2 regions of the Paenibacillus sp. SJS-P3 genome follow, and region 1 is predicted to be linked to the other one. Evidence: a T-box and tRNA genes for the amino acid it is inferred to sense, from the RefSeq annotation. Region 1 holds a T-box; the other holds one or more tRNA genes.
The links. The T-box of region 1 lies ahead of tyrS (tyrosine--tRNA ligase). A T-box ahead of a tRNA ligase gene usually reads a tRNA of that ligase, here a tRNA-Tyr.
Positions count from the first base shown of each region.

Region 2: it has a tRNA-Tyr gene. The T-box ahead of tyrS (tyrosine--tRNA ligase) is inferred to sense a tRNA for this amino acid. The anticodon was not compared.

Region 1 covers NZ_CM160043.1:913,401-916,796, reverse strand. The annotation lists gene AC06G8_RS04170 (hypothetical protein) at 1-315, shown strand, start outside; gene tyrS (tyrosine--tRNA ligase) at 471-1,760, opposite strand; T-box leader at 1,878-2,113, opposite strand; gene AC06G8_RS04160 (class I SAM-dependent methyltransferase) at 2,270-3,025, opposite strand; gene AC06G8_RS04155 (GNAT family N-acetyltransferase) at 3,138-3,396, opposite strand, start outside.
Region 2 covers NZ_CM160043.1:269,739-273,134, reverse strand. The annotation lists gene AC06G8_RS01290 (ABC transporter ATP-binding protein) at 1-167, opposite strand, end outside; gene AC06G8_RS01285 (PucR family transcriptional regulator) at 282-1,388, opposite strand; tRNA gene AC06G8_RS01280 (tRNA-Lys) at 1,658-1,730, opposite strand; tRNA gene AC06G8_RS01275 (tRNA-Tyr) at 1,743-1,828, opposite strand; tRNA gene AC06G8_RS01270 (tRNA-Phe) at 1,873-1,948, opposite strand; tRNA gene AC06G8_RS01265 (tRNA-Asp) at 1,966-2,042, opposite strand; tRNA gene AC06G8_RS01260 (tRNA-Val) at 2,052-2,127, opposite strand; tRNA gene AC06G8_RS01255 (tRNA-Met) at 2,134-2,210, opposite strand; rRNA gene AC06G8_RS01250 (23S ribosomal RNA) at 2,358-3,396, opposite strand, start outside.

The DNA.
Region 1 (3,396 bases):
CTCAAGCCTCTTGTCACCGAGGAGCTGCTCAAAAAGCTGGAGGCCAACTTGGAAACGGCTATGCCTGTCCGGATTGCAGCCTATAACAAAGCCGATCTGGAGGCAAAGGCAACACAAATGAAGATCGAAGCGGTCAAGGATGCGAAAGACTCCTACGACCTGAAATATATCGTTGTTGTAAAGGTGACCGAAGACAGCGGAAAGGTCCAGCCCTGCAACGTCCCCGGAGAATCGACCGCCGTCCGGACAGCGGAGGGCTGGGTTCTGAGCCGTCTCTGGTCCGATTACCGCGAGATGGCTAAGCTGTATCCTTGACCGGGCCAGCAGCCCGGCTTCACGCAGCAAGGCATTCGGCGAGCTTCGCGAGGCGGAGGAGAAGTCTGCACCCGAGAGCCGCCTTTTGCCGAGAGCGGATTTTGGGGCATGGAAAAAGCCCGCCCGGCTGGATGCCGGTGCGGGCTGAAGCCGTTCTATTCGAACTTCACGAGGTAGTAATTCTTCTTGCCGCGGCGCAGCACGACGTAGCGTCCATGCAGGCGCTGCTCCGACGTCAGCATCGTGTCGATGCCGGTCTGCTTGACGCCGTTCACGTAGACGGCGCCGCTCTCGATGTCCTGCTTGGCCTGGCGGCGGGAAGGAGCGGCCTTCGCCTCGACGAGCAGGTCGATCAGGCCGGTTTCGGCAGCCTCGCCCATGACGGTCGTCGGCATGTCCTGCAGCGCCTCGACCAGCTCGTCCTCGCTGAGCTGCGTGACGTCGCCGGAGAACAGCGCAGCCGTAATCTTCTCGGCGCTCTCGACGGCATCCTCTCCGTGCACGAGCTTGGTCACCTGGCGGGCGAGCTCGCGCTGGGCCTCGCGCTTCTCCGGCTGCGCCGCGACCGCCTGCTCCAGCGCCGCGATCTCCTCGCGGGAGAGGAAGGTGAAGTACTTCAGGAAGCGGATGACGTCGCTGTCATCCGTGTTGATCCAGAACTGGTAGAACTGGTATGCGCTCGTCTTGCCCCGGTCCAGCCACACGGCTCCGGATTCGGACTTGCCGAATTTCTTGCCGTCGCTCTTCGTGACGAGCGGCATCGTGATGCCGTAAGCGTCGCTTCCGCCCATTTTGCCGATCAGGTCCAGGCCTGCGGTGATGTTGCCCCACTGATCGCTGCCGCCCAGCTGCAGGTTGACGCCATGGTCGCGGTTCAGCTTGAAGAAGTCGTACGCCTGCAGGATCATGTAGCTGAACTCCGTGAAGGAAATGCCGTTCGCGAGACGCGAATCGACGGAGTCCTTGGCCAGCATGTAGTTGACCGTGAAGTTCTTGCCGATGTCGCGCAGGAAAGTGATGATGTCGAGCGGCGCGAGCCAGTCGTAGTTGCTGACGAGCTTCGCCGGATTGCCCGCGGCCTCGAAGTCGAGGAAGCGCGACAGCTGGTTTTGCAGGCTCTTGGTCCAGTTCGCGACCGTGTCGTCCGTGTTGAGCGAGCGCTCGGTGGAGCGGCCGCTCGGATCGCCGATGAGGCCGGTGCCGCCGCCGACGAGGGCGATGGAGTTATGGCCCGCCAGCTGGAAGCGGCGCAGCGTCAGGATCGGCAGCAGGCTGCCGATATGCAGGCTGTCTGCCGTCGGGTCGAAGCCGCAGTACAGCGTGACGCGGCCTTCGCTCATCTTTTTGCTCAGTTCCTCGCGGTTCGTCACCTGGTACACCAGGCCCCGGTATTCCAGGTCCTCCAGCAGTTCCGGATTGACGGCCGCAGCTTGCTCTTGTGCCATGTCTGTTCCCTCCACTTGATTGAATGAGTGTTGCAGCTGATCCTGATTGATGGGGAATGCCGCCAGCACCAGCGACCCGTGCTCATGGACAAAAAGAAAGACCCCTCCCTGTCCAAAGACAGGGACGAGTCATCGCGGTACCACCCTATGTTGAGCTTCCCGTACGGGGACGAGAATGCTCCGCTCTGCCGGGTAACGGCCGGCTGCCGTCCGGGTCCTTCTGCCTCAGGCAGGTTCGGACGCGGATGCTCCAGGATGTAATTCGCAGCCCGACCCCGCACCGGCTTGCACCAACCGCCGGCTCTCTAGAGCGATGTCGCTCGGGCGCTACTGATTCCCTTCAACGCACTTTATCGCTATCACTTTAGCGAATCCCGGCGGATATGTCAACTTCCTTCCAGGCGGAGCACATGCCGAAAGGAGCGTATCCGCTTCTCAGCCGGCTCGTCCGGATCCAAACCTTGGCTAGAGGAGCCCGCTGTACACTTCTGTCTCGTAGTCAAAGCTGACTAAAGAAGCCCGCTGTACACTTCTGTCTCGTAGTCAAAGCTGACCGTTCCGTCCTGCTGCGTCTCGTCGAAGATCTGCCGCAGCTCATCCAGCATCTCCTCGTGCCCGGGCTGTCCCTCGGCGGGAGCGTACGAGGAAGACAGCAGGCGGCCCTTCACGCCGTCGTAATCGAAGATCTGCCGGTTAGGGAAAGTCTGCAATTCCATCGTTCCCTCGCGGAAGAAAGCCTGCAGCGCTTCCGGAGAGACGTTGCGGTGGTTTACGCTCGCATAGTCCGTCCCGTACTTATGCAGCAGCGCCTCGTACCTTTCCAGAAAAGGCGTGCCTGCAAGCACGCGCGAGTTCCAGATCAGGAACGCGCGTCCTTCAGTCTTCAGGATGCGGCGAAATTCCACCTGCGCGGCAGCCTGGTCGAACCAGTGGAAAGCCTGCGCACTTACGATCGCTTCGACGGAATCCTCGGCCATTCCCGTATCCTCCGCAGGCGACAGCATCAGGCCGAACCGCTCGTCGGGACCGAGCTTGGTCCAGGCCGCCTTGGCCATATCCGGATTGGGCTCCACGGCCATGACCCGGAGCTGCCGCTCCAGCAGCAGCCCGGAGAAGATGCCCGTTCCGGCACCGATATCCGCTACCGGAGAATCTTCCTTGAGCCCGCCACGGCTGATGATGTAGTCTACCGCTTGCGCCGGGTAGCTCGGCCGGTATTTCTCATAGTTATCCACACGGCTGGAAAACCGCTCCTTGCTGTCCATCGATCATCCCTCCAAATCTCGTCCATGAGGCCAGGGTCCGCCGTTCGAACCAGCCGATACTGGCTCGCACCCTGGCTTGTCTGCATGCTTAACCGTACCAGACAAGGGTCGCTCAGGCAACCGGAGGCCTGCAATAAATGATCTCGGGATCGCCTTCGTCCAGGTTGTCGACAATCCCGCTGCGGACGTAGCCCATCGCTTCGCACAGCAGCTGCATCGGCATGTTGGACTCGTTGGTGGAGGTGAACAGCTTCTCTCCAGGGAACCCGGCCTCCCAAGCCGCCATTAGACTGCGGCCGACTCCGCTCCGGCGGTTGTCCGGATCGACAATGATCAGCTGCAGGAACCGCTGCCCGAAAAAGGACCGGTCA
Region 2 (3,396 bases), 640 kb from region 1:
TCCTCCAGACCAGCGATCATGCGGAGCGTCGTGGATTTGCCGCAGCCGGAAGGACCGACCAGGACGAGGAATTCCTTATCCTTGATGTCCAGGTTGATGTCTTTTACCGATGCGTTGTCGGATCCAGGGTATTTCTTGTAAACATGTTCTAAACGTACGCCTGCCATGTTTGTTTCCCCCTATGTGAGTGAGTAGGTGATACCTCTACGGTTGAATGATCTTATGAATCTATATTAACCGAAGATGTAAGCGTATGACTATGCACAAACCCTACAAAAAAACTAAGGTCTTTTCGTGACTTTATCCAATAGCAGAATGATCTTGACCATGACGGCGTCCCGGAAGAGCCTGACGTCCAGTCCCGTTTCCTGCTTCAGCTTGTCCAATCGGTAAAGAAGGGTATTCCGGTGGATATACAGCTTCTTCGCCGTCTCGCTTACATTGCAGTCCAAGGCGAAGAACGTCTCCAGCGTCGTGAGGATCTCCGGCTCCATGTAGTAATCCGACCGGCTGAGTGTCTGCTCGATGAACTTGCTGCGCTCCCGTTCCGGGATGGAGCTGAGCAAGCTCTCGAGATGCAGCTGCCAAGGCAGATGGAGGTTCGAGCCGACATGGAACCGTCTTCCCAGCTCCACCGTCTCCTTCAGCAGAGCCGCGCTGTCGACAAGCGACTTCAGAGGCTGCATCGGCAGCGACAGCGCAAGATGGCATTCGCCCAGCCATTCGCTCGCCAGCATCTCATGAAGGCCGAGGCCGATGGATTTCAAGCTTTCTTCCTCCGATTCGTCCTCTTCGGTTCCTTCCAGCTGGGAATCCCTAAGCAGGGATACCGGACTCAGAATGAGCCATTCATTGCGCTGAAGCGGAATCAGCAGCACTTCCTCCGGGAAGAAAGACAGGAGCAGCTTCTCAAGCTCGCTGTAGGAATCGTCGGCCGCTCCGGGGTATTCCCGCACGAGCAGAATCGGAATCATCTCGGCGTACAGCCGGCCGCCCTCGGCTAGCGAAGCCGGCAGCGGATCATGTCTCGAGCTGTCCAGCTGGCCATTGATCCAGCGACCCAGTTCGGCTGCCGTCTTCTCCATCCCCGTCGCCGGCTTGACGTTCCAGGCACGATCCGGCCTGGCGTACTTAAGCGTCAAACGGAGAAGCCGCATTTCGGTTTCTGATAGAGGCTCCGTACGGTTGATTTCCAGGCACTCGACCTTCATCCCGTCTCCGGTCAGCCTCACCAATATTCGGTCCTTGTCTACAATCCAATTTCCATTCTGCTCCGCCTTGATGCCGCCGCCTGCCATGTCCCGCCACTGCGCCGCGGAGAGCTGGCGAATATCGAGATCCGTCCCTAGAATGCCGCGCAGTTCCTCCAGCCACTCTCCTGATGCCATCGTATGTCCCGCCTCCTGCGCACCAGCCCTTGCAGGCCGTATGCATCCATATATAAGCAAGTTTACCATGAAGGCATTCCTACCCGCCAACCTCGTCGCCGGTAGAGCATGATTTGCGATTGAAATAACCTGACTTTGCGATTAACTTCAACCAGCTTTGCGATTAACTTCAACCAGCCAGAAATGCCTGTTAAAATTTTATCTTCGATTAAAAAACAAAAAAACACAGACATCGTCTGTGCGTGGAATGTTAATTATTGGGGAAGAAGTGAGCCATGAAGGACTCGAACCTTCGACACCCTGATTAAAAGTCAGGTGCTCTACCAACTGAGCTAATGGCTCTTAAAAATGAAGTGGTGGAGGGCGATGGATTCGAACCACCGAACTCGTCAGAGAACAGATTTACAGTCTGCTGCGTTTGGCCACTTCGCTAGCCCTCCACAATTGCTCTAAGATGCGCCTTATAGCTCACTTAGAAAGTCAATGGTGGCTTGGGACGGAATCGAACCGCCGACACAAGGATTTTCAGTCCTTTGCTCTACCAACTGAGCTACCAAGCCGTGCTTAAATGAAAAAATGGCGGAGCTGACGGGATTCGAACCCGCGGTCTCCTGCGTGACAGGCAGGCATGTTAGGCCTCTACACCACAGCTCCAGGAAGATATGGTGGAAGCTGAGGGGATCGAACCCCCGACCCTCTGCTTGTAAGGCAGATGCTCTCCCAGCTGAGCTAAGCTTCCATATAGTGGTAGCGGCGAAGGGAATCGAACCCCCGACCTCACGGGTATGAACCGTACGCTCTAGCCAGCTGAGCTACACCGCCACATTTTTTCAGGTAAGGCATCGCCAAATGCCCAAACAATTGGTCTCGCTCCATTGTACTCGACACTGGAAACGTGAGGCAATTGCGCCCTGAAAACTGGATCGAACGAATATCATGGATGCTGAGTCCATTTGCTTTTCTTACCCATAGGATAAGCCCTCGACCGATTAGTATTCGTCAGCTGCACGCATTGCTGCGCTTCCACCCCGAACCTATCAACCTGGTCGTCTACCAGGGGTCTTACATACTGGGAAATCTCATCTTGAGGGGGGCTTCGCGCTTAGATGCTTTCAGCGCTTATCCCGTCCGTACGTAGCTACCCAGCGGTGCTCCTGGCGGAACAACTGGTACACCAGCGGTACGTCCATCCCGGTCCTCTCGTACTAAGGACAGCTCCTCTCAAATTTCCTGCGCCCACGACAGATAGGGACCGAACTGTCTCACGACGTTCTGAACCCAGCTCGCGTACCGCTTTAATGGGCGAACAGCCCAACCCTTGGGACCTACTTCAGCCCCAGGATGCGATGAGCCGACATCGAGGTGCCAAACCTCCCCGTCGATGTGGACTCTTGGGGGAGATAAGCCTGTTATCCCCAGGGTAGCTTTTATCCGTTGAGCGATGGCCCTTCCATTCGGTACCACCGGATCACTAAGCCCGACTTTCGTCCCTGCTCGACTTGTAGGTCTCGCAGTCAAGCTCCCTTATGCCTTTGCACGCTGCGAATGATTTCCAACCATTCTGAGGGAACCTTTGGGCGCCTCCGTTACATTTTAGGAGGCGACCGCCCCAGTCAAACTGCCCGCCTGACACGGTCCCTGTACCGGCTTCACGGTACCAGGTTAGAACTCCGATACGATCAGGGTGGTATCCCAACGGTGCCTCCACCGAAGCTGGCGCTCCGGCTTCTAAGGCTCCCACCTATCCTGTACAGATCGTACCAAAGTCCAATATCAAGCTGCAGTAAAGCTCCATGGGGTCTTTCCGTCTTGTCGCGGGTAACCTGCATCTTCACAGGTATTAAAATTTCACCGGATCTCTCGTTGAGACAGCGCCCAAGTCGTTACGCCATTCGTGCGGGTCAGAATTTACCTGACAAGGAATTTCGCTACCTTAGGACCGTTATAGTTACGGCCGCCGTTTACTGGGGCTTCGGTTCACAGCTTCGGGTTGCCCCTAACCGCTCCC